Regions from separate parts of the Agromyces sp. LHK192 genome, predicted to be linked through region 1. Evidence: predicted binding sites of a transcription regulator. Region 1 holds the regulator's gene; the other holds the start of a gene.
What was found. Region 1 encodes LexA, which represses DNA repair genes until DNA is damaged. Its sites were predicted from a motif close to TCGAACANNTGTTCGA; they were not measured.
Positions count from the first base shown of each region.

Region 1 (9,102 bases):
GCCGGCAGCAGCACCAGCCGGGGGGTCTTGTTGAACTCACTCATCACTGTCCTCGGATCGGGAAGCCGCACGTTGACGTGCGACCTTCGGCACAGTCACAGCATCCTAGTCCCGGAGCGTCCCGATCCAATTGCCGAGGAGACGGATGCCAGCATCCGACGACTTCTCCGGATGGAACTGGGTCGCCGACAGCGGGCCGTTCTCGACCGCGGCGAGGAACCTGCCGCCGTGCTCGGACCAGGTGACGCTGGGTTCCGGGAACGGCGGCGAGACATCGAGCGTCCACTCCTGCGCGGCGTACGAGTGGACGAAGTAGAAGCGCTCGTGCTCGATTCCGGCGAACAGCGCGCTGCCTTCCCCCGGCTCGACCGTGTTCCACCCCATGTGCGGCAGCACCTCGGCGGGCAGGGCGCTGACGACGCCCGGCCATTCCCCGAGGCCCTCGGTGTCGACGCCGAACTCCACGCCGCGCTCGAAGAACACCTGCATGCCGACGCAGACGCCCAGGACGGGCCGCCCGCCCGCGAGCCGGCGGTCGATGAGCTCGTCACCGCGTACCGCGCGCAGCTGCTCCATGACGGCCCTGAAGGCGCCGACGCCCGGCACGAAGAGGCCGTCCGCCTCCATGACCGCGGTGCGATCCGCCGTCACCTGCACCTCCGCGCCGGCACGCTCGAGCGCCTTCGCCGCGGAGTGGATGTTGCCCGAACCGTAGTCGAGCACCACGACGCGCCGAGCTCTCGTCACAGGGCGCCCTTCGTCGAGGGGATGCCGACCACGAGCGGGTCGTACGCCTTCGCCTGGCGGAACGCGCGCGCGAACGCCTTGAACTCCGCCTCGGCGATGTGGTGCGGGTCGCGGCCGCCGAGCACGTTGACGTGCACCGTGAGGGCGGCGTTGAACGTGATCGCCTCGAATACGTGTCGCACCATCGAACCGGTGAAGTGCCCGCCGATGAGGTGGTGCTCGAAGCCGGCGGGCTCGCCGGTGTGCACGAGGTACGGGCGGCCCGAGATGTCGACGACGGCCTGGGCGAGCGCTTCGTCGAGCGGGACGAGTGCGTCGCCGTACCGCGAGATGCCTGTCTTGTCGCCGAGCGCCTGGCGGATCGCCGTGCCGAGGGCGATGCCGACGTCCTCCACCGTGTGGTGGACGTCGATGTGGATGTCACCGCTGGCGCGCACCGTGAGGTCGGTGAGCGAGTGCTTCGCGAACGCGGTGAGCATGTGGTCGTAGAACGGCACGCCGGTCTCGAGGTCGCTGCTGCCGGTGCCGTCGAGGTCGATCGACAGGTCGATGCTCGACTCGCTCGTCTCCCGCTGCACGCGAGCGGTGCGGTGGGGCTTCGGAGTGGTCATGCCGTCATCCTATTCGGCGCGAAGAGGGCGATCGCCTCGAGGAAGGCCGTGGTCTCCGCCTCGGTGCCGGCCGTGACGCGGAGGCATCCGTCGATGCCGATCTCGCGGATGAGGATGCCGCGCGCGAGCAGTCCCTCGAACACCGCGCGCGGGTCGTCGACGCCGCCGAAGAGCACGAAGTTCGCGCCGCTGCGGTAGGGCCGGAAGCCGAGCGCGCCGAGTTCGACGACGATGCGCTCGCGTTGCCCGCGGATCTCGTCGACCATCGCCAGCATCTGGTCGGCGTGCGCGAGCGCGCCGAGCGCGGCCGCCTGCGTCAGGGCCGACAGATGGTACGGGAGCCGCACGAGCCGGAGCGCGTCGATCGCCGCCGGGTCGCCGGCCAGGTAGCCGACCCGCGCGCCCGCGAAGGCGAACGCCTTGCTCATGGTCCGCGACACGAGCAGTCTCGGCCGGCCCGGCAGCAGGCTGAGCGCGCTCGGCGTGCCGGGATCGGCGAACTCGAAGTACGCCTCGTCGACCACGACGATGCCCCGCGCGGCGTCGACGACGGCCTCGACCGTCGCGAGCGACGCCGGGGTGCCGGTCGGGTTGTTCGGTGCGCAGAGCAGCACGATGTCGGGGTCGTGCTTCCGGATCGCCGCCACGGCGGTCTCGGGCGTCAGCTCGAAGTCGGCGTCTCGCGGCGCGTCGATCCACGCGGTTCCGGTGCCGGCCGACAGCAGCGAGTACATCGAGTACGTCGGCGCGAAGCCGAGGGCGCTTCGACCGGGACCGCCGAAGGCCTGCAGCACGTGCTGGAGCACCTCGTTCGACCCGTTCGCGGCCCAGACCTGTTCGGGCGCGAGGCCGTGTCCGAGGTACCGGGCGAATGCAGCGCGCAGTTCGGTGAACTCGCGGTCGGGGTACCGGTTGAGTCCGAGGATCGCCGACGCGACGCGCGACACGATGTCGTGCGCGACCGCCTCCGGGATGGGATGCGTGTTCTCGTTCACGTTCAACGCCACGGGCACGACCTTCTGCGGTGCCCCGTAGGGCATCTGACCGCGAAGGTCGTCTCGGATGGGGAGATCGTCGAGACTCGTCACCTGCTCAATGGTAGACGCGGCGCGAGAGGTGGGACGCCCTGCGACGTGCGGTCGGGCTGCGCCGGGAGCACTGCCGTCAGCGCCCCGCAGGCAGCGCGAGTTCCTGCCCCGGCTGCACGATCGGCGACTCGAGTCCGTTGATGCGGAGGATGTCGGCGATGACCTCGCGCGGGTCGTCGTCGGGGGCGATCATGACCGCGAGTTCCCAGAGGGTGTCGCCGGCACCGACCGTGACGGTCTGCAGCGCTCCGCCCCCGGATGCTCCCCCGGCGGCGGCGGGCCCCGACCCGAGCACCGACACGAGCGTCCAGATCACGAGCGGCAGCGCCCCGAGCGTCGTGAACACGAGTCGCCCACGACGGGTGAGTCGCAGGCGCGTCCGCGGTGCCGTTCCGGTGGGTGCGAGCCCGTCGAATGCGGTCGGTGCGCTGGCGATGCTCATGATTCCTCCCGTGCCCTCCGTGTGTGGATCCCGGCTGGATCCGTATCCGGCGCTCGGCCGGGAGCGCCGGATACGAATCTCTGTTCCGAATATATCTTCGAATGTTCGAACTGGCAAGCGTCGACCTCCGTCCGGACTCGGCTGCCGATCGGGCGACACGCTCGAACAGATGTTTGTCGCTCGCCCGTTCGGCGGATACAGTTTCGAATGTCCGACTCCAGTCGAACACCGACCACCGACATCGACCGCCGAGCAGCGTGATCCGGCCGATGGACGCCGATGAGGTCGTCGCCGGCACCGACCGCCGACGGCCGTGACGAGGGGCTCAACGTGACCACCGACATCGACCGCACTCCCGATGCGGGCACCCGCCGGCGCAAGTCGCTGTCGCCGAAGCAGGTGGCGATCCTCGAGGTGATCCAGCGCTCGGTCGCCGGGCGCGGCTACCCGCCGAGCATGCGGGAGATCGGCGACGCGGTCGGGCTCTCGTCGCTGTCGAGCGTCACCCACCAGCTCAACCAGCTCGAGCTCGCCGGTTACCTCCGCCGTGACCCGAACCGGCCTCGCGCGCTCGAGGTGCTCATCGAGCTGCCGGGCGGTGAGGCGCGCGTGCCGACGATCGGGACCGCCGCGCCCGTCGGCGACGCCGCGATGGTCCCGCTCGTCGGCCGCATCGCCGCCGGCGTGCCGATCACGGCCGAGCAGCAGGTCGAGGAGGTCTTCCCCCTCCCCCGTCAACTCGTCGGCAAGGGCGAACTGTTCATCCTGAAGGTGGTCGGCGACTCGATGATCGACGCGGCCATCTGCGACGGCGACTGGGTCGTCGTCCGTTCGCAGAAGACGGCCGAGAACGGCGAGATCGTCGCGGCGATGCTCGACGGTGAGGCGACCGTCAAGGTCTTCCGCCAGCGCGACGGCCACACCTGGCTGCTGCCGCGGAACAGCGCGTTCGAGCCGATCCTCGGCGACGCCGCCGAGGTGCTCGGCAAGGTCGTCGCCGTGCTGCGCACGGTCTGAGCTCCGGCCCGTCCGGCGCCGGCGTCGACGAACGGCCCCTCCGCCGGATCAGCTGCCGCCGACCGGCGCTCCGATCCGCGGTCCGACGTGACCGGCCTGCGCCGGAAGGCCCCGCAGCCAGCCCAGCACGGCGTCCATGAACCCGGCGTGGTCGTCGCGGAACACCGTGTGCCCGGTGCCGCGCACGGTCTGCACGGTCATGCCCTGGCGACGCATCCGGTTCGCGACCTGCTCGGTGATGAGCAGGCTCTTCTCGGCGAGCAGCACGAGGCTCGGCGCGACCAGCCGCACCGGAGGAACGAGCGGGCGCGTGTCCGCGAAGCCGAGGACCGTGCGCTTGTCCCAGTCGCGCAGGGTCGCGAGCTCGATCTCGACGTCCTCGGCGTGCCACTTGGGGTTCATCTTCACGAGTGCCGTCCGACGCGGGCGCGGTGCGATCGCGAAGAAGAGCTTGAACGCGAGTCCGCGCAGGCCGCCCGGAAACGCGAACGCCGGGTCGATGTAGATCGCCGCGCGCGGGGCGAGCCGGTCGGCCACGAGGCTCGCGACCAGTCCGCCGAGCGAGTGGCCCATCACGACGTCGGGGGCGCCGCCGAGGAGCGGCTCCAATGTCTCGACCACGTCGTCGGCCCAGGCCGACGGCGAGTACCGCCGGGCTCGGGGGCTGCGGCCGTGTCCGGCCAGGTCGACGGCGAACACCCGGAATCCGTGCGACTCGAGCTCGGCCGTCACGCGATGCCAGGCACGCGAGTCCGACATGATGCCGTGGATGAGGACGGCCGTACGGGGACCGCGCCCGGATTCGGTCACCGCGAGCTGCATGCCGAGCACGCTACCTCGCCGACCTGAGCGGAAGCCGCCAAGCGGCGGTGCGCACGATGTGCATCGTGCGCACCGCCGCTCGCCGGCGGAATGCGTCGGCGACGGCTTGCGTCGGCGACGGCTTGCGTCAGCCGCCGACCGAGGCGCCCTCGCGGACCGCACGCGTCGCGGCGATGATGTGCTCGAGCGACGCGACGGTCTCCTCGTATCCGCGCGTCTTGAGGCCGCAGTCGGGGTTCACCCACAGACGGGATGCCGGGATCTCGGCGACGGCACGCTCGAGCAGGCCCTGCACCTCGTCGATGCTGGGCACTCGCGGGGAGTGGATGTCGTAGACGCCCGGGCCGATGCCGTGGTCGAAGCCGCTCGCCGAGATGTCGTCGACGACCTCCATGCGGCTGCGGGCCGCCTCGATCGAGGTGACATCCGCGTCGAGCTCGCGGATCGCGTCGATCACGACCCCGAACTCCGAGTAGCACAGGTGCGTGTGCACCTGCGTCGCGGCGGCGGCGCCCGCCGTCGCGAGCCGGAAGGAGCCGACCGACCAGTCGAGGTACGCGGGCTGGTCGGCGCGCTTCAGCGGCAGCAGTTCGCGCAGCGCCGGCTCATCGACCTGGATCACCCGGATGCCGGATGCCTCGAGGTCTGCGATCTCGTCGCGAAGGGCGAGGGCGACCTGGCGTGCCGTGTCGCCGAGCGGCTGGTCGTCGCGGACGAACGACCACGCCAGGATCGTGACCGGTCCCGTGAGCATGCCCTTGACGGGCTTCGCGGTGAGCGACTGCGCGTAGGTCGACCAGGCGACCGTCATCGGCTCCGGACGCGACACGTCGCCCCAGAGGATCGAGGGGCGCGTGCAGCGCGAACCGTAGGACTGCACCCAGCCGTGCTCGGTGACGGCGAAGCCCTCGAGCAGCTCGGCGAAGTACTGCACCATGTCGTTGCGCTCGGGCTCGCCGTGCACGAGGACGTCGAGGCCGAGCTCCTCCTGCAGTCGGATGACCCGCTCGATCTCCTCGCGCATCGCCTGCACGTACTCCTCGTGCGTCAGTTCGCCCTTCACCAGGCGTGCACGGGCGCGGCGGATGTCGCCGGTCTGCGGGAACGAGCCGATCGTGGTGGTCGGCAGCTCGGGCAGCTCGAGCGAAGCCTGAGCGGCGACGCGCGTGTCGAAGTCGTCTCGGCTGAAGTCGCCGTCGCGCAGCGCGGCCAACCGCTCGCGCACGTTCGGCACGCGGACCCCGGGGGCGCCGGCGCGGTCGGCGAGGGACGCGGTTGCGGCATCCAGCGCCTCGCCGATCGCCTCACGGCCCGAGACCAGGCCCGTCGCCAGCGTGGCGACCTGGCCGACCTTCTGGTCGGCGAACGCGAGCCAGCCGACCAGGCGCGGGTCGAGCTTCGACTCGTCCGCGACGTCGTGCGGCACGTGGAAGAGCGACGTCGACGTCGATACCGACACCTCACCGGACAGGTTCGCGAGGGCCTCGACCCGGTCGAATGCCGCCGCGAGGTCGCCGCGCCAGATGTTGTGGCCGTCGATCACGCCGGCGACCAGGGCCTTGCCCGCCAGCGACTCGGCCGTCGCCGGGTCCAGGCCCGACGGCACCGAGCCCTTCACCAGGTCGAAGCCGATCGCTTCGACCGGGGTCGCGGCGAGCGCGGGCAGCGCGTCGTCGAGGCCGCCGTAGGGCGCGGCGACGAAGATCGCCGGGCGCTGCTCGGCGGCACCGAGCGCGTCGTACGCGGCCCCGACCGACTCGAGCACCAGGTCGCGCGGCGCGTCGATGCTCTCGCTGACGAGCGCGGGCTCGTCGAGCTGGACCCACGAGGCCCCCGCTTCGGCGAGCTGCGCGAGCAATCGCCCGTACACCGGGAGCAGGTCGACGAGCCGGTCGAGCGGGCGGAAGCCGGCCGGCGCACCGTCGGCCGGCTTCGCGAGCGCCAGGAACGTGACCGGGCCGACGAGCACCGGACGCGTCAGGTACCCCGCGGCCCTCGCCTCGGCGAACTCCGCGACGAGGCGATCGCCGTGCGCGCTGAACGCGGTGTCCGGCCCGATCTCGGGGACGAGGTAGTGGTAGTTGGAGTCGAACCACTTCGTCATCTCGAGCGGCAGGTCCTCGCCTTCGCCGCGCGCGATCGTGAAGTAGCCGGCGAGGTCGACCGAGCCGTCCTCGGCGACGAGCCGCGCGAACCGCGACGGCACCGCGCCGACCGCGATCGCGGCGTCGAGCACCTGGTCGTAGTACGAGAACGACTCGGGGATCGACGAGTCGTCTCGGCCGAGGCCGAGCGCGGCGAGACGGTCGCGGTTCGCGGCGCGCAGCTCGGCGGCGCGGGCCTCCAGCTCGGCGGCGTCGATCGAGCCGGCCCAGAACGCCTCGACCGCGCGCTTGAGCTCGCGGCGGCGCCCGATGCGCGGGTATCCGAGGATCGTGCCCTTGGGGAACGCTGAGGTGGTCATCGTTGCGTCGAGTTCCTTTCGTGGACGGCCCCAGCGGGCCGGGGGTCGGAGACATGGTCGGACTGGGCGAGCTGCTCGATCACGTCGAGCACGGCGTCGTGACGGTTGAAGGTGTACAGGTGCAGGCCGGGGGCGCCGCCGGAGATCACCTCACGGGCGAGTTCGACCGCGAATCGGACGCCGATCCGCATCTGCGCCGAGGCATCCGGTTCGATCTCGAGGGAGATCGCGAGATCCGCCGGGGGTTCGACGCCGGTCAGTTCGGCGAGTCGCTTCAGCCGTCCGGGAGTGGTCGTCGGCATGATCCCGGGCAGGATCGGCATGGTGACACCGCCGCGGCGCGCGTGCTCGACGAACGTCAGGTAATCGTCGGCATACCAGAAGAGCTGGGTGATCGCGAGGTTGGCGCCGGCGGCCTCCTTCGCGAGGAGCACGTCGACATCGTGCTGGATGCCGCGAGAGCGCGGATGCCCGGTCGGGAACGCGGCGACGGCCACGCGCTCCGGTCGCGGGCGCTCGCGGATCGTGCTCGCGCCGGGGATCCCGGGGATGCCCGACACGCCGAACGGCTCGCGCTCCTCCTGCACGCGATGGATGAGCTGCACGAGCTCAGCGGCGCTGCGCAGGTCGCCCAGCCCGGCCTCGGACGCCTCACTGCCGATCGGCGGATCGCCGCGCAGGGCCAGGAAGCTCGTGATGCCGGCGTCCAGGAACCGGCGTACGAGCTGGTTCGCCTCGGCGTACGAGGAGCCCACGCACGTGAGGTGCGCCATGGGCTCGATGGCGGTGTGGTCCAGGAGATACCGCAGCACGGTGAGCGAGCGGTCGCGGGTGGAGCCCCCGGCGCCGTAGGTCACCGAGACGAAGGCGGGCTCGACCTCGGCGAGCCGGTCGATGGTGCGCCCGAGCGCGAGGGCGGCGGCGTCGGACCGCGGCGGGAGCAGCTCGAACGAGATCGCCGCGCGATGGATGCCGCCGTCGAGGTCGGACACTGCCATGTCGCTCCTGCCGGACTTCGCCGCAGGGACGGGAGGGCATCGGCACGCCGCGCCCCCCGACCGTCACGGCGGGGTGGTGTCGCGGGCGGGCGCCGGGCTCGGCTGTCGCTCCAGGTACCGGGCGTCGGACCCGGCACGTCGATCACGGGGCACGATACGCGGATCGCCGCGCAGCGGCCAGCGATGTGGCGGCGCGTGACGGATTCGGTCGGTCGACGCCCGCGCGCCGCGTCAGGCCGACTCGACCGCGGCGGACTCGACCGCGGCGGACTCGACCGCGGCAGACTCGACCGCGGCAGACTGCGGCGACGTCGCGAACCCGGCGAGTTGCGCCGCCTGCTCCGGCGAGGCCATCGCCCGGATGCGCGTGCCGTCCTCGACGTACTCGACCGAGAGCACCCGACCGGACTCGTGCAACGCCGACACGACATCGCCCCGGTCGTACGGCACGAGCAGGTCGATCTCGACGGCCGGGTCGGGGATCATCCGCCCGATCGCGGCCAGGACCTCGGCGACGCCCTCGCCGGTGCGAGCCGAGGCGAACATCGCGTCGGGTTCGAGGCCGCGCAGCACGAGACGGTCTTCCTCGGTGAGCAGGTCGGCCTTGTTGAACACGACGAGCTCGGGGATGTCGCGCGCACCGACCTCGCCGATGACGTCGCGCACCGTCGCGATCTGGCCGGCAGGGTCGGGATGCGCACCGTCGACGACGTGCACGATCAGGTCGGACTCGCCGACCTCCTCGAGCGTCGAGCGGAACGCCTCCACGAGCTGGTGCGGCAGGTTCCTCACGAAGCCGACCGTGTCGGCGAGCGTGTAGACGCGGCCGTCGGCCGTCGTGTTGCGGCGGACGGTGGCGTCGAGCGTCGCGAACAGCGCGTTCTCGACCAGCAGGCCTGCCCCGGTCATCCGG
Region 1 covers NZ_CP034753.1:1,725,445-1,734,546, reverse strand. The annotation lists gene priA (bifunctional 1-(5-phosphoribosyl)-5-((5-phosphoribosylamino)methylideneamino)imidazole-4-carboxamide isomerase/phosphoribosylanthranilate isomerase PriA) at 1-44, opposite strand, end outside; gene hisH (imidazole glycerol phosphate synthase subunit HisH) at 106-747, opposite strand; gene hisB (imidazoleglycerol-phosphate dehydratase HisB) at 744-1,358, opposite strand; gene ELQ40_RS07715 (histidinol-phosphate transaminase) at 1,355-2,446, opposite strand; gene ELQ40_RS07710 (LysM peptidoglycan-binding domain-containing protein) at 2,523-2,888, opposite strand; gene lexA (transcriptional repressor LexA) at 3,168-3,905, shown strand; gene ELQ40_RS07700 (alpha/beta fold hydrolase) at 3,954-4,727, opposite strand; gene metE (5-methyltetrahydropteroyltriglutamate--homocysteine S-methyltransferase) at 4,855-7,191, opposite strand; gene ELQ40_RS07690 (methylenetetrahydrofolate reductase) at 7,188-8,189, opposite strand; gene hflX (GTPase HflX) at 8,421-9,102, opposite strand, start outside.

Region 2 (9,102 bases), 390 kb from region 1:
GGCTCGGCGCTCGCCGACGCGGCGTCGACGAGCAAGGTGCAGGTGCCCCAGATGCTCAAGGCGGGGTATCCGTACGGCTTCTCGGCAGGGCTCACGGCCTCGGGTTCGCTCATGAGCACCGTGATGCCCCCGAGCATCCCCGCGGTGCTGTTCGCCGCGACGGCGTCCATCTCGACCGGTGCCCTGTTCGCGGCGTCCATCGTGCCGGCGATGCTGATGGCGCTGGGGCTCGCGGCGTACATCTTCTTCTGGGTGCGGCGACACCCCGAGATCGCAGGCGGCAAGCCGTTCGTGGGTTCCCTGCTCGGCAAGGCGGCGGTGCGCGTCATCGGCCCCGCCCTGCTGCCGGTGATCATCCTCGGCGGCATCTTCAGCGGGTGGTTCACGCCGACCGAGAGCGCCGGCATCGCGGCGGTCTACATGCTCGTCCTCGGTGGGATCTACCGGACGCTCACCTGGCGGGTCTTCTGGAAGTCGGCCAAGGAGACCGTCGTCATCTCGGGCGGGATCCTGCTCATCCTCGGGGCCTCGAACCTGATGGGGCAGGTGCTCGCCCGCGAGCAGGTCTCGCGTTCCCTCGGTGAGTGGCTCACCGGGCTGACCGACAACCCGATCCTCTTCCTGCTGATGCTCAACGTCCTGCTGATCCTGCTCGGCATCCCGCTCGAGGCTCCGCCGGTGATCCTCGTCCTCGTGCCGATCCTGATGCCGATCGTGACCCAGTTCGGCATCGACCCGGTGCAGCTCGGCGTGATCATGATCCTCAACCTGATGATCGGATCGCTGACGCCACCGGTCGGCGCCGTCCTCTTCGTCGTCGGCTCGATCACCCGAAGGCCGATGGGCGAGCTCTTCCGCGGCATCCTGCCGTTCCTGATCCCGCTCGGCGCCGTGCTGCTGCTCATCACGCTCTTCCCCGCGATCGTGACGAGCCTGCCCACGCTGCTCGGCCTGATGGGCTGACGGCGAGATGGCCTCGGAGCGAAGCGAACCGGATGTTCCATTCGACGGGACGCCGCTGTCCGCCCCACCGGAACTCGGTCAGAGTCGGCAGTGCCGGGATTTCCTGACCGGCCGTCGAATGTCACGCCAGAGGCGCACGAGGACGTGCGCACAACCAGAGGAGAGTCCCATGGGCACAGCCCGCTCGACGCGCCGCGGTCGAATCGCCGCGTCGGTGCTCGCAGCATCCACCCTCGTTCTCGCAGCCTGCTCCGGCGGCGGGACGCCGGAGGAGACCGGCGACGCCGGCGCCGCCGAGAACTCGCCGGTGACCCTCACCGTCGCGACCAGCCAGAACGAGGAGACCCCGAACTACTTCTGCGGCGTCGAGCTGCTCAAGGAACGGCTCGAGGGCGCCGACGTCGGATTCACCGTCGACCTCTACCCCGCGAGCCAACTCGGACCCGACGCGGACCGCTTCCCCCAGGTGCAGGCCGGCGACATCGACATCGACCTGCAGGGCGCCTCGGCCCTGAGCGCCACCTATGAGCCCATCGGCGTGGTCGACGCGGCGTACGCGTTCAACGACGTCGACCACGCGTTCCAGTGGATCGACGAGAGCTCCGAGGACCTCTTCACCGGCTTCCACGAGGCGACCGGCGTGAACATCGTCGACGGATGGTTCTTCGGCAACCGCACCTTCACGACGAAGGACGTCGAGGTGACGAGCCCCGACGACCTCGCCGGCGTGCCCATCCGGTTCCCGAACTCGCCGATCTTCCTCGCGAACGCGGAGGCGCTCGGTGTCACGAACCCGGTCTCGGTCGCGGTGGAGGAGGTCTACACGGCGCTGCAGCAGGGCATCGCGGTCGGCCAGGAGAACCCGATCGTCGCCACCCGCTCGTCGAGCTACGACGAAGTGCTCAACACGGCGATCCTCAACGACCACCAGGTCGGCATCCACTGGATCATCGTGAGCGACGCGACCTACGAGAAGATGAACGAGGAGCAGACCGCGCTGCTCGAGGAGACGATCCACGAGATCCGCCCCGAGAACCGCGACTGCGTCGACGAGTCGACGGAGGAGATCCTCGACGAGTACCGCGCGAACGACGCGTTCACCGTGGTCGAGCAGGACGACATCGACATGGATGCGTTCATCAGCAAGGCCGAGGAGTTCTTCCAGGGCTACTTCACCGGTGAGAACCTGGAGGCCTACCAGGCCATCCGCGACACGGCGGAGTGAGGCGTCACCCGCGAGCCGCGGGTGGTGAACAGGAGCGTGGCGGGTCCCACCCGCCACGCTCCTTCGCGTCAGTCGCCCGGGTTCGCGGCGAGGCGGCGGCCCAGCGCGGACGCCGCCGCGCGGACGGCGGGCGCGACGCGCTCGGGCGCCAGCACCCCCTCGGGTCCGGCGACCGCGACGGCGGCGATCGCTGCGCCGCCCGGCGCCAGGATCGGACTGGCCGCGCAGGCACGGTCGTCGGCGCACTCGCCGAGCTCGGTCGCGACGCCGAGCCGCCGGACCTCCGCCAGCTGGCGCCGGAGCAGGTCGGGATCGCGGATGGTGCGATCGGTGCGGCCCGGCAGGCCACCGGCGAGCACCGGGTCGAGGTCATCGCGCGGCAGGTACGCCAGCATCGCCTTGCCGGTCGCGGTGGCGTGCGCCGGCAGCCGGCCGCCGATCCGGAGCAGCGGCGATCCGGTGGATTCCCCGCGCACCATCGCGATGCACACGACATCGGCGCCATCGAGCACGCTCAGGCTCACGGAGTGCCCGGTGGCGTCGCGCAGCTCGGTCATCACCGGCATCGCGATGCGCCGCAGCATCCGCGGCCGTTCGACGGTCTGGGCGAACTCGAACAGGCGCAGGCCGAGGAAGAGCCGATCGCCGTCGCGCTCGAGGAACCGCTGCGCGACGAGGTCGGCGGCGAGCCGCGAGACCGTGGACTTGGGCAGGTGCGCCCGGCGGGCCAGCTCCGACACCCCGAGGCCCTCGTCCTCGTCGCCGAACGCGTCGAAGACCGCCGTGATCCGGTCCAGCACGCTGACGGTGGCCGTCCAGTCCGCGGTGCGCATCGGCTACGCAGCCGCCACTCGCCGGCTGACGCTCGTGCCCGCGGCGCGCACGATCGGAGCGATCCGGTCCGGATCCATCCCACCGCTCGGGCCGGCGATCGAGATCGCGCCGACGACGGACCTGCCGGAGCCGAACACGGGACTCGCCACCGCGAGGATCCCCGGGTAGGAGACCTCAAGGTCGGTCGCGAGGGTCGACGACCGCACCTGGGCGAGCTCGTCGCGGAAGTGCCTCGCGTCGTCGTCGACGAGCGAGGCGGTGACGCGGTCGACGACCCGCTGGTCGGCGCAGAAGGCGAGATACGCCTTGCCGCTGGCGGTCGTCAGTGCGGGCGAGTGCATGCCGGCGCTCGTCGGCAGCATCGGCAGCCTGCCCGGCAGCGCGGCGATCGAGACCATGTCGGTGCCCTGCTGGACCCAGAGTCCCACCCGCTCGCCCGTCGCCTCGCGAAGTCGCCGGATCACCGGTGCTGCCGCGGCGAGGAGTCGGCGCGGTCGGCTCGCCCTGGCGCCCAGTTCGAACAGCCGCAGGCCGAGCTCGACGCCGGCGCCGCCTCCGACCCGTGCGAGGTACCGCTGGTCGGCCAGGTCGGCGACGAGTCGGGACGTCGTGGACTTCGGCAGCCCGACGCGTGCGGCGATGTCGGTGATCGTGGCCGGGCCGTCGCTCTCGCGGACCGCCTCGAGGATCGCGATGATGCGGTCGAGCACCGAGACCGGCGACGCCGTCGGATCGGGGGCGGTGTTCCATTCGGTGGGACTCGTCATCGAGCGACCCCTTCCAGCGGCTTGAATCATCGTCGATCGCGCTTTCGATTACGAACGTACTAGTTCGTACACTGGCGTGCAATGCTTGTCGAGGACTCACGTGGCCCCACAGAGCGGTGGGCGGGAAGGGCATCCATGCGCACATCGCCTCGCCCCCGATACCTCGTCGGGCTCGTCGGCGACGGCATCAGCGCGTCGCTGACGCCGGCGATGCACGAGGTCGAGGCGGCCGCGCTCGGCCTCGACTACGAGTACCGGGTCCACGACCTGATCGAACTCGGACGTCCTCCGAGCGACATCGGCGCCATCCTCCAGGAGGCTCGAGCGAGCGGGTACGCGGCGATGAACATCACCCACCCGTGCAAGCAGCTCGTGGTCGACCTCGTCGACGTCCTCGAGCCGGACGCCGAGCGCCTGGGTGCCGTCAACCTCGTCGTCTTCGAACCCGATCGGACCGTCGGACACAACACGGACTGGATGGGGTTCCGCGACGGGCTCGAAACGGGCCTCCCCGGAGCGTCCCTCCGACGCGTGGTGCAGATCGGATGCGGCGGCGCGGGCGCCGCGACCGCGTACGCCCTGCTCGCGGGCGGCACCGCACACCTCGATCTCCACGACCAGGACGGCGATCGCGCAGAACGCCTCATGACGCGGATGCGCACGCTCTACCCGTCGCACGAGATCGCCGCGATCGACCTCGCCGAGCTCCCCGACTCGATCGCACGCGCGAGCGGAGTGGTGCACGCCACGCCGATGGGGATGAGCCACCACCCCGGCACCGCGTTCGACCTCGACCGCCTCGCGGCGAACGCGTGGGTCGCCGACGTCGTGTACCGACCGCTCGAGACCGAACTCCTCGGCCGCGCGACCGCGCTCGGGCATCCGGTGCTCGACGGTGGACGGATGGCGGTCGGCCAGGCATGCGCTAGTCTCCGGATCATCACGGGCGTCGCACCCGACCGCGACCGGATGGAGCGGCACTTCCGCGCGCTGATCCGCGCCGAAGGGCGACCCGACGCCGGAGGGAGCGCGGAGTGACCGATCGCATCGACGACGTGCACGCGGGCACCACCGAGCGGGCGAGCCGGACGCAGCGCGACATCCTCGAGGTCGCGATCGCCGAGTTCGCGGCGAACGGCTACGCCGGCGCCAGGGTGGACGAGATCGCCGCGCGCACCCGAACCACGAAGCGCATGATCTACTACTACTTCGGCTCGAAGGAAGGCCTCTACCTCGCGGTCCTCGAGCGCGCCTACGCGCAGATCCGCCTGGTCGAACGCGGCATCCGCATCGACTCGCTCAGCCCGACCGAGGCGCTCAGGAGACTCGCGGAGGCCACCTACGTGCACCACACGACGCATCCGGAGTTCATCCAGCTCGTGAGCATCGAGAACATCCACCGGGCCGAGCACCTGCGCCGCTCCGAGACCGTGATGCGCGAGAACGTCACCGCGATCACGCTCCTCGAAGAGGTCATCGACCGCGGCGTCGAGGAGGGCGCCTTCCGCGACGACGTCGACGCGCTCGACGTGCACATGGTGATCAGCGCCTACGCGTGCTTCCACGTCGCGAACCGCCACACCTTCCAGGCCATCTTCGACCGCGACATGCTCGCTCCCGAACTGCAGGACTCGCATCGCCGCCTCATCGGCGACATGGTCGTCGCCACGATGACCGGCTCGCGCGGGTAGCGACGGCGGCCGCACCCGACGACTCAGGTGTCGCCTGAGGGCGCCTCCTCGAGCCGCCGTGTCAAGGCCCCCGCAGCCGCATGAACGACCGGCGCGAACAGCTCCGCGTCGAACACCGTCGACGTGTTCGACACCGACAGCGCGCCCACCACGTCGCCGGAGCGGTCGAACAGCCCGTGCGCGACGCACGAGACGCCGGCGAGGTACTCCCCCGCGTCCAGGGCCGGAGCGCCGCGGCCGATCCGGTCGAGCTCGACCCGCAACGCCGTCGGATCGGTGAGCGTCCGCTCCGTCCACGCCGGCAGCGGAGCCGAGAGGATCTCCTCGACGAACGCGGCCCGCGAATGCGCGAGCACCGCCTTGCCGAGCGCCGTGGCGTGCATCGGGAGGAAGGCACCGGTGTGCGCGATCACCGGTGCGGGCGCCTGGCCGCGCATCACCGCGATGCAGACCAGCTCGCGTTCGTCGCGGATCGCGACGTTGACGGTTCCGCCCGTGGTGTTGCGCAGGTTCGCCATGATCGGCAGCGCCGCACTCCGAAGCCGTCGCGGCTGCTCGGCGAGGTGGCCGAGCTCGAACAACCGCAGGCCGAGATGCAGCAGCCTGCCGTCCCGCTCGAGGTAGTTCCTGCGGACGAGGATCGCGACCAGCCGCGACACCGTCGACTTCGGCAGGCCCGCGCGCAGCGCGAGCTCCGAGATCCCCAGTCCGCGGTCGTCGGACTCGAAGGCCTCGAGCAGTGCCGTGAGGCGGTCGAGCACGCCGATCGCGTCGTCGCCGTCTGCCTCGGCCACCGGGTCAGGCCACCCGGAGCGCCAGCCGGTGCGTGAGCGCGAGTGCCGCGTGGCGGACCAGGGGCATCATCCGATCGGCGTCCATGTCGGTCTCCGGTCCGGCGACCGAGATCGCCGCCACCGGCTGGCGCTGCGCGGAGAGCACCGGGCTCGCGATCGCCATCACCCCGCGGAAGGTCTCGCACCGATCGACCGCGAGACCTTCGCCGCGGACGCGCACGAACTCCCGCTCGAGGCTTCGCCGGCGGTCGGGGTCGAGCCCGCCCAGCACGCGCCCGACGACCACCTCGTCCGACGTGAACGCGAGCACCGCCTTGCCGAGCGCGGTCGTCGCCGACGGGACCCGCACGCCCGCCCGGGACGGGCACGGCCTGAGCCGGCCCTGCACCGAGACGACCGAGAGCATGTCGCGGCCGTCCTGCACGGCGACGTTCAGGTGCTCGCCGGTCGCGTGGTACAGCTCGGCGAGCACCGGCAGGGCCGCGATGCCGAGACGACGGGGGGTGCTCGCGCGCGACCCCAGCTCGAACAGCCGCAGGCCGATCACCACGCCGTCGGCGCTCCGGGCGAGGTAGCGCTGTCGGACGAGGTCGCCGACGATCCGGGAGACCGTGGACTTCGGGATCCCCGTCGTCCGCGCGAGCTCGCTGACCGTGGTCGAGCCGTGCGCCTCGCGTGCGGCGTCGAGGACGGCGAGGATCCGGTCGAGGACCGAGACCGGCTCGGCAGTGAGAGCGGACCGCATATGCGCAGTATCGGTCGGGCTCGCGAGTACGGCAACCGAACCTCCGTGGGAGCCGGTGGATGTCCCACTGGACGGAACTTCCGGACACGGAAGGGGCCCGGGCCTCGCCGGTCGACGAGGCCCGGGCCCACGTGGCGGGAGCCGGGGAGGAGCTCCCGCGCGGGTGTCAGGCCGCGCAGAAGGGCTTGATGCCCATCGCGCTCTCGAGGCCCTCCATGACGTGCTGCTTGAACAGGTCGTCGCCGGCCAGGGGTGCATCGGTCCACGCCGCGATGTCGTGACCGAGGGTCGTGAGCCACGCCCGTCCGCCGTCGTAGTACTGGCACCAGCTCACGGGATGCGACTCGCCGTGGCCTGCCGGCGTCGCCTGGCTGGTCGCCTGGTCGACCTCGAGCAGCACGTTGACGTAGCTGGGGTACGGCGCGAGATTGTACCACTCGTCCTTGAACGCCCAGGTCCTGGGCATGAACGAGGTCGAGGCGTCCTTGCGGTTGATCCGCTCCACGGTTCCGTCGCGGTTCGGCCCGTGGTTGTAGAAGTTGGCTCCGCCGAGGAGACCCTCGTAGTACGGCCAGCTGTATTCCCTGAGTTCAACCGGTCGTTGCAACACCGGACTGTTGGAGTGAGCGTAGCTGCTCCTCGAACACCTCCGCGGGAGTCTTCCAGTCGAGACTCTTGCGTGGCCGGTTGTTGAGCGTGAGCGCGACAGCCTCGAGGTCTTCGGCACTCCAGCGCGATAGATCGGTCCCCTTCGGGAAGTACTGACGTAGCAGCCCGTTCGTGTTCTCGTTCGTCGGGCGCTGCCAGGGCGAGTGCGGGTCCGCGAAAAACACCTTCGTGCCGGTCTCGAGCGCGAACTGCGCATGTCCGGAGAGTTCTTTGCCGCGGTCCCAGGTGATCGTCTTTCGGAGCTGCTCGGGAAGCTTCGTCATCGACGTCGTCAATGCGGCGTTCATCGCCATCGCGCCGTAGCCGCCCAGCGCCGGACCGTTCTTCACCGGTGGTATCTCGCCCCAACCCTCAAGCCGAGGCAGATGCACGAGCAACGTCGAGCGGCTCCTGCGTTCGACGATCGTGCCGATCGCGGATCGGCCGGTGCCGATGATCAGGTCACCTTCCCAATGGCCGGGAACCGCGCGGTCCGCGGCCTCAGCAGGGCGCTCTGAGAACACCACATCCTCGGTGACATGCCCCTGCGGTCGGTTGCGTGCTCGCGCTCGTGGTTGCCGGAGTGCACGGCCGGTCCGCAGGCAGGCGACGAGCTCGCGTTTGAGCGCGCCACGGCCTTGGATGAAGAGCGACTGGTAGATCGCCTCGTGGCTGATGCGCATGGACTCATCATCCGGGAAGTCGACCTGCAGCCGGTGCGAGATCTGCTCCGGACTCCACGCCAGCGTCCACCGCCGGTCCTGCCGGTGCGGCTTGTTCAGTCCTTTCCATGCCGGCGGTTCCGGCCCCACGACGATCGTGCCGTCTGATCGTCGGACGTGCCCGGACAGACGCTCCTGCACGTATTCGCGCAATCTGTCGTTGGTGACGAGCTTTCCGGCCTTCGGGCGCTTCGCGGCCTGCTGAGCCTTCCACTGCGCGACCAACGCCCGGTACTCCTGCTTCCCGCTCCGTGTGGCCGCGTTGCGACGCAGCTCGCGAGAGATCGTGCCGGGATCGCGCCCGATCTTGCGCGCGATCTCACGAACTCCAACCTGCCTGGCACGAAGCAGCGCGATCTCCTCACGCTCCTCGAAGGTCAGGTAGCGCCCGGACGGCTCGGCCAATGAGATCGGCGGCATGCCCCCAGCGTGGCGAAACCATCGGGACCCGACCGGCACGGACACGCCCACCTTCAACGCCGCTTCGGCCGAAGTGATGCCCGTCGCGATCAACTTCCAGAACTGCCGCTGCACCGCCCGCGAGGGCTCTGGCCGACCGGGTGAGCGCATCGGAGGTCGTAGCGCTCGATCCGCACGCCACTGCCGACGCGCCCCTTCAGGAACGTCACTCGTCTTCGCGAACCAATCCTTCGTCGCCACTGCTGAACACCTCCACGATCAAGGTGTTGCGACGACCAGTTGAATCCACCTTC
Region 2 covers NZ_CP034753.1:2,117,008-2,126,109, forward strand. The annotation lists gene ELQ40_RS09490 (TRAP transporter large permease) at 1-963, shown strand, start outside; gene dctP (TRAP transporter substrate-binding protein DctP) at 1,133-2,188, shown strand; gene ELQ40_RS09500 (IclR family transcriptional regulator) at 2,257-3,021, opposite strand; gene ELQ40_RS09505 (IclR family transcriptional regulator) at 3,025-3,789, opposite strand; gene ELQ40_RS09510 (shikimate dehydrogenase) at 3,925-4,827, shown strand; gene ELQ40_RS09515 (TetR/AcrR family transcriptional regulator) at 4,824-5,480, shown strand; gene ELQ40_RS09520 (IclR family transcriptional regulator) at 5,504-6,274, opposite strand; gene ELQ40_RS09525 (IclR family transcriptional regulator) at 6,279-7,019, opposite strand; gene ELQ40_RS09530 (ThuA domain-containing protein) at 7,186-7,626, opposite strand; gene ELQ40_RS09535 (IS30 family transposase) at 7,610-8,809, opposite strand; gene ELQ40_RS09540 (ThuA domain-containing protein) at 8,899-9,102, opposite strand, start outside.
Region 2: a site for LexA is predicted at 3,822-3,837, ahead of ELQ40_RS09510 (shikimate dehydrogenase). Genes of this name have one in related genera too.